One region of the Sandaracinus amylolyticus genome, then DNA from elsewhere that is predicted to be linked to it. Evidence: riboswitches for the same ligand, from Rfam matches in the RefSeq annotation. Region 1 holds a riboswitch; each other region holds the start of a gene.
The links. Region 1 has a riboswitch for cobalamin ahead of DB32_RS41260 (ribonucleoside-diphosphate reductase subunit alpha). Riboswitches for the same ligand answer to the same signal wherever they lie in the genome.

Region 2: linked by a shared signal. The riboswitch ahead of DB32_RS24365 (hypothetical protein) and the one ahead of DB32_RS41260 (ribonucleoside-diphosphate reductase subunit alpha) in region 1 are both predicted to bind cobalamin.
Region 3: linked by a shared signal. The riboswitch ahead of DB32_RS29105 (LIC_13355 family lipoprotein) and the one ahead of DB32_RS41260 (ribonucleoside-diphosphate reductase subunit alpha) in region 1 are both predicted to bind cobalamin.

The regions. Positions count from the first base shown of each region.
Region 1 is NZ_CP011125.1:9,756,526-9,758,785, reverse strand. Features, by position in the region: gene DB32_RS41265 (protein adenylyltransferase SelO) at 1-769, shown strand, start outside; cobalamin riboswitch at 869-1,099, shown strand; gene DB32_RS41260 (ribonucleoside-diphosphate reductase subunit alpha) at 1,299-2,260, shown strand, end outside.
Region 2 is NZ_CP011125.1:5,772,498-5,774,757, forward strand. Features, by position in the region: gene DB32_RS24365 (hypothetical protein) at 1-1,196, opposite strand, end outside; cobalamin riboswitch at 1,313-1,519, opposite strand; gene DB32_RS24370 (hypothetical protein) at 1,679-2,260, shown strand, end outside.
Region 3 is NZ_CP011125.1:6,879,203-6,881,462, forward strand. Features, by position in the region: gene cobT (nicotinate-nucleotide--dimethylbenzimidazole phosphoribosyltransferase) at 1-390, opposite strand, end outside; gene DB32_RS29105 (LIC_13355 family lipoprotein) at 387-1,118, opposite strand; cobalamin riboswitch at 1,241-1,425, opposite strand; gene DB32_RS29110 (glycosyltransferase family 2 protein) at 1,486-2,163, shown strand; gene DB32_RS29115 (rhodanese-like domain-containing protein) at 2,126-2,260, opposite strand, start outside.

The DNA.
Region 1 (2,260 bases):
GATCCTCGGGCTCACGATCGACTACGGCCCGTACGGATGGCTCGAGGGCTACGACCCGAGCTGGACGCCGAACACGACCGACGCCGGCGGTCGTCGTTATCGCTACGGGCATCAGCCCAACGTCGCGTGGTGGAACCTGCAGCGGCTCGCGCGCGCGCTGGTGCCGCTGGTGGGCGACGACGTGGCGATCCTCGAGCGCGCGCTGATGACGTACGGCGAGACGCTCGAGGCGCGCGAGGCCGAGATGATCGCGAAGAAGCTCGGTCTCCGCGCGCTCGACGTGGGCCCCGCGGGCGACGACGTCCCGATGGTGCAGGAGCTCTACGAGCTGCTCGAGGCGTTCGAGACCGACATGACGATCTTCTTCCGGCGCCTCGCGGACGTGCCCAGCGATCCCGGCGACGTGACCGATGCCGCGCTGATCGCGCCGCTCGAAGACGCGTTCTACGGAGAGCCGCCCGAGGATCATCGACATCGCGTCGCGACGTGGCTGCGTCGATATGCGGAGCGCGTGCGCGCCGACGGAACGAACGATGTGGAGCGCCGCGCGAAGATGAACGCGGTCAATCCGAAGTACGTCTGTCGCAACTACCTCGCTCAGCTCGCGATCGACGACGCGGAGAAGGGCGATCCCGGCAAGGTGCTCGCGCTGCTCGACGTGCTGCGACGTCCCTACGACGACCAGCCGGGCAAGGACGAGTACGCGATGAAGCGGCCCGAGTGGGCGCGCCATCGCGTCGGGTGCTCGATGCTCTCCTGCAGCTCGTAGCGACGGCGCAGCTCGTAGCAGCCGTGAGCCACTAGCCATAGTGGCTCTCGCGCGCTGAGCACCACCACATATTGCTTGACGACGTAGCGTCACGTCGCCTATGGTCGCCCTCGTGCTGGTGCCCGGGCGTTCGCTCGGGCGAACAGGGAACCTGGTGTGAATCCAGGGCTGCCCCGCAGCGGTCAGCGAGAACGAACGCCGTGACGGCGCACTGGTCTCCACTCCTCTTTCGAGAGGAGGCGGGATTGGGAAGCGACGGCCAGTAGGAATCGTGTCCTCGGACGCGAAGCGCTCGTGAGCCCGAAGACCTGCCAGCGCCCGAGTGCGGGGAGACATCCGTCACTCGGTCCGACCTGGGGCCTCGTGGGAGGGCCGACTGGCGATGTCGAGCGTGTGCGCTCGATCTCTCCGTCGTGCTCGCTCGCGTGGATCTCGGCCGCCCGCGGGGGCGGAGGTCGCACGTGTGTGAGCAGCGAGCTCGCACGCGTCGCGCCCTCGTCCGTCCGCACTGCGACGCACGGAGGACGACATGCAGATCGAGACGAGCGAGTCGAGCACTCGGACGACGATGCGCGTGACCAAGCGCAACGGGACACGCGAGGCGGTGGACGTCGACAAGATCGTGCGCGCCGTGCGGCGCTGCGCCGGGGGGCTCGACGACGTCGACCCGATGCGCGTCGCGACGCGCACCATCGGCGGGCTCTACGACGGCGCGACGACGCGGGAGCTCGATCAGCTCTCGATCCACACCGCGGCCGCGCTGATCGCGGAAGAGCCGCAGTACGCGAAGCTCGCGGCGCGCCTGCTCGCGTCGTACGTCGACAAGGAAGTGCGCGGCCAGGAGATCCACGCGTTCTCCCAGTCGATCGCGACCGGACATCGGCTCGGCCTCGTCAATGATCGCCTGTTCGAGTCGGTCGCTCGACACGCGCGCAAACTGAACGACGCGATTCGCCCCGAGCGCGATCAGCTCTTCGAGTACTTCGGCCTCCGTACGCTCTACGATCGATATCTGCTGCGCCACCCCGAGGCGCGCCTCGTCGTCGAGACGCCGCAGCAGTTCTTCCTGCGGGTCGCGACCGCGCTCTCCGACTCGGTGAGTGACGCGCTGGAGCTCTACGAGCGCTTCTCGACGCTCTCGTATCTCCCGAGCTCGCCCACGCTCTTCAATTCGGGCACTCGCTACGAGCAGCTCTCGAGCTGCTTCCTCCTCGACTCGCCGGAGGACGATCTCGGCAGCATCTATCGACGTTATGCCGACGTCGCGATGCTCTCGAAGTTCTCGGGCGGGATCGGCCTCGCCTACCACCGAGTGCGCGCGCGCGGCTCGCTGATCCGCAGCACGAACGGGCACTCCAATGGCATCGTGCCGTGGCTCAAGACGCTCGATGCGAGCGTCGCCGCGGTCAATCAGGGCGGAAAGCGCAAGGGCGCGTGCTGCGTCTACCTCGAGCCGTGGCACGCCGACGTCGAGGAGTTCCTCGAGCTGCG
Region 2 (2,260 bases), 4.0 Mb from region 1:
CAGTCCGCGACGAGGAGAAGACCGCGCTCGTGCCGCAGCAGGATCCGATCCTCGCCGACCGCGACGAGCCCGCTGAACACGGCGCCGGTCGCGAGACGGACCGGCTCGTCGAGGGTCCAGACACCATCGGTGTGCCGCAGCGTGCGGGCCTCGAGGCCCACGAGGTTCCACGACTCGTCGCGCGCCTCGCTCGCGAGCCGCATGCCCCCGATCGCCGTGAACGTGCTCGGCGCGGCGAATTGCGCGAGGGAGCCGGTGGCCGCCGAGATCGGATCCGTCGCCGCGAGCAACGCCGCGAGGTCCAGCACGTACACGCGATTGCCGCTGCCCGCCGATCCCGCTCCGGCGACGACGACGTCGCCGATGCGCGCGACGCTTCCGCTCCAGTCGCCCATCTCGCCGACCGCGCGGCGCGCCGTGGTCGCGCTCACGTCGCGGAGGTAGAGCCCCTGCGAGCTCCCGTCCGATCCCGCGATCGCCAGGCCGTTGATCACGAAGCGCGTCGCATCGAGCCACTCGCCGTCGTAGTTCCCGTTCGCAGCGACCTCGCTCGTGCCGCCCGCGGAGACGTCGATCTCGAACACTCCGCCGACGAAGCCCGCGTCGCCCGTCGTGTACCCGAAGATCGCGCGCGCCTCGTCCGGGCTCACCGCGACGTAGCCGCCCGGATAGAGCGCGTCCGCCGCGTGCCCTTCGTGCGTCGTCGTCGCGACGGTCTCGGGCGCCGGCGCGCTCCCGCTCGGATCGAGCGTCCAGCGCGACAGCGTGAACGTCGTCGTCGTGCCCACCGTCTCCGCCGTGACCTCGTACACGCGCGGCATCGCGCCCCCCTCGGGCACGACCACTTCGATCGGCCCGCTCACCGCGCGGCACACGTTCGCGACCGGCACGAGGCCGTCCGCGAGCGCCGCGTCCATCGCCGCGACGTCCCCGCCGCACGTCGCGACGCACACGCCGCGCAGGCACGCCTCGCCCTCGGCGCACGCCGGATCACACGGCGCGACCCACGCATCGGGCGCGACCCACGCGTCCGGCGCGACGTACGCGTCGACCGGCGCCTGCGCGTCGCCTTGCACGACCTGCGCGTCCGTGCCCGCGTCCGACGCAGGCGTCACGCCGTCGTCGTCGCCGCACCCCGTCGCGATCACGAGGGCCGCGAAGAGCCCACTCCAACCACTCAGCCTCGCTCGATCCATCACGCGCTCCGTCCGGAGCCCGTCCCCGCGGGCCCGTTCGCACACGCGTGCGCCGATCACGATCGCGATCGAGCGAACCGTCGCCCGATCCACCCCGATCGAGCGCACGCGCCGCGCACACGGCAGGTCTCCTGGCTCCCGGATCGTCCGTCGCGGACCACCTTCCCGCCGCGCCCCGCCGCTCACACGACGAGCACGCGCAGTGGTGACTCGGTGCGCTCGCACCGCGTCCGCGCCGTCCCCGGTCACAGTGGCGGGGGCCGCGCCGGCTTCTCACCGGCTTCCCTCTTCCGCGACGAGCAGGTGCCCGTCGCTTCCACGCGGCGCGCCCTGACCGAGCGTGCCGCGACCGTGCGCGCGAAGGATTTGTCAATGACGAACGCGGTCGCCGTGCGGCGACCGAGGGCCGCGTCCTACCCGAGCACCACCCCCCACGCAAGACGTGCTGGCGTCGCGCGCCCGCGGAGGCGACACTCGGGCCCATGCGTTGGACCCGCACGTGGGTCGCGGTCCTGGCGACCGCGCTCGCGCTGCTCGCGACCGGCTGCCCGAGGATCTGCGAGACGAGCGATCGTGCCCCCGTTCCCGATGGCGTCACGCCTCGTTTCGGTGTGCTCGCGTACGACGAGACGCGCACCGAGATCACGTTGCTCGACGAGGTCGGCACGCCGATCGAATTCCCCGAGGCCGACGACCCCGCCGAGCTCACCGACATCTGGCTCGACGCGACGTACGAGTGGGAGGATCAGCTCGCGACGATCGGCATCGGGCTCGACGGGCGCATGCCCTGGACGCAGCTGCCCGGCGGCGGCCTGACGATCGCGACGGCGCGTTACGGCCGCGAGCTCGTGCGCTTCCCGTTCGACACCTCGCCGCCCCAAGAGCTGCGGACCACGCCGATGCTCCTCGCGCGCCCCGAGGCGAGCGGCGGTCAGGTGCTCGATCTGTTCGTGTCGTTCGCGAGCGAGACCCCGGACGACGAGGACGTCGACACGCTCTATGCGCTGCGCGCGCCGGGCGTCGATGGCGAGACCGCGTTCGGCCAGGACGTGCTCGTCTTCGAG
Region 3 (2,260 bases), 2.9 Mb from region 1:
CACGTCCGCGACGTCGTCGCGGATCACGCGACGGCCGTCGCGCTGCGGAGGAACACGCGGAGCCGCGACACCGACGTCGAGCACGACCAGCGGCACTCCGAGCGACGCGCACATCACGCTCGCCGCCGCCCCACCCCGCGCGAGGTTGTCGATCATCGCGCGCGTCACCTCGGCCGGATACGCCGAGACGCCATGCTTCGTGACCGCGTGATCGCTCGCCGCGATCAGCGCCGTCGCGGGTCGGCTGCGCGGCCGGACGCGGCCTTGGATCGCCGCCATCGTCGCGACCACGTCCTCGAGCGCGCCGAGGCTGCCGCGCGGTTTGGTCAAGCTCGCTTGACGATCGCGCGCACGCGCCGTGGCGTCGTGATCGAGCGCCGGGAGCGTCACCGCGTCACCACGTAGCGCGCGTACACGCCGTCGATGTCCGAGCCGTTGCTGGTCGGGTCGCGCGGATAGTTGCGTCCGGTCTCGGGGTTCACGCGCATCGCCGCGCTCTCGAGCCGCACGTAGCGCGCGCCCTCGCGACGAATCGACGCGCCCTCGCCTTCGTCGGGCAGCGACGAGAGATCGAACGCGTCGCCGCCCGCCGCGATGGGATCGAAGGGATCCACGTCGTTCGTCTCGACGTTCAGCAACACCGGCGTGATCCCCGCGAACCCGACCCAGTCCTCCGGCGCGATCGAGTACCTCGTCGGATCTTCGGCCGCGTAGTCGTGCGGGAGATCGACCCACGTCTCTCCGTCGCGCGACACCGACACGATGATCGGGTCCATGAAGTTCCCGCTCGCGCCCGCGGCGCGGAACCCGTTCTCGAAGACGACGAGATCCGCGCCCGGTCCGTCGGCGATCACCGCGCCGCTCCAGCCGAGCACGAGGTGCGTGCGCGTCGCGTAGTCGAGCGAGTACACGTCGAACGAGCCCTGCGTCGGTCCGCCGCCGCGCACGCCGTTGATCGCCTTGTCGGGATCGCCGAACCCCTCGCCGGTCGCGCCCGGCGCGTCGACGATCTCGTCCGCGAGCACCGCTTCGTCGGGAAGCGGCGCCGCGGCATCGTCGCGAACGATCCCCGCATCGACATCCTGCGTCGCGCTTTCGCCGCACCCGACGAGCAACACGATCGCGACGCACCACGCACTTCGCTGCTGACCCACGAGTCCCTCGCCGCCATTCCGCGGTTCCGGCCGTGTCCGCGCGACGTCCCTCGAGTCGCGTGGACCGCCCGCGCACCGGGCGCGGGCACTCTCGGCAGGTCTTCGGGCTCGCAGGCGTGGCTCTCGAGGAGCCTCCTACTGATCGTGCCTTCCCGCGCCCACAGGCGCAGTGGTCGCCACGACGTTCGTTCCTGCACACCGCTGCGGGGCAGCGCCGGAGTCGCACCGGCTTCCCTCGAGGCGAGCGTTCGCGACGCCCGCACCGAAAGCAGCGCCGAGCGTGGCCAGCGAGGCGACGCGCGTCAACCGGGCGTGCGCTACGGTGCGCGCGATGATCGTCGACGTCGTCATTCCCGCGCTCGACGAAGAGCGTGCGCTGCCGCTGGTGCTCGCGGAGATCCCACGCGACGTCGTGAGGCGCGTCGTCGTGTGCGACAACGGCTCGCGCGATCGCACCGCCGATATCGCGCGCGAAGGCGGCGCGATCGTGGTGCACGAGCCGCGGCGCGGATACGGCTCGGCGTGCCTGCGCGCGCTCGCCGAGATCGCGTCGGAGCCGCCCGACGTGGTCGTGTTCCTCGATGGCGATCGCAGCGATCATCCGAGCGAGATCACACGCCTGCTCGAGGCGATCTCGAGCGGCGCCGACCTCGTGATCGGCTCGCGCGTGCTCGGACGGCGCGAGCGCGGCTCGCTCACGCCGCAGCAGATCGCGGGCAACGCCGTCGCGTGCGTCGCGCTGCGTCTGCTCTACGGCGCGCGCTACACCGATCTCGGTCCGTTCCGCGCGATTCGCTGGAGCGCGCTGCAGAAGCTCGACATGGGCGATCCCGACTACGGCTGGACGGTCGAGATGCAGATCAAAGCGGCGCGACGCGGGCTGCGACACGCCGAAGTGCCAGTCTCCTATCGACGTCGCGTCGGAGTCTCGAAGGTGAGCGGCACGGTACGAGGCACCGTGATGGCGTCGATCACGATCCTCCGCTGGCTCGCACGACACGCGCACTGAGCAGCATCCTCCAGAGCGAGTCGTACGGATGCACTTCGTTCGTGCGCGCTCCGTCGCGCACGAGGGGACGCGACTCGTTCGCCCAGGCGAAGATCCC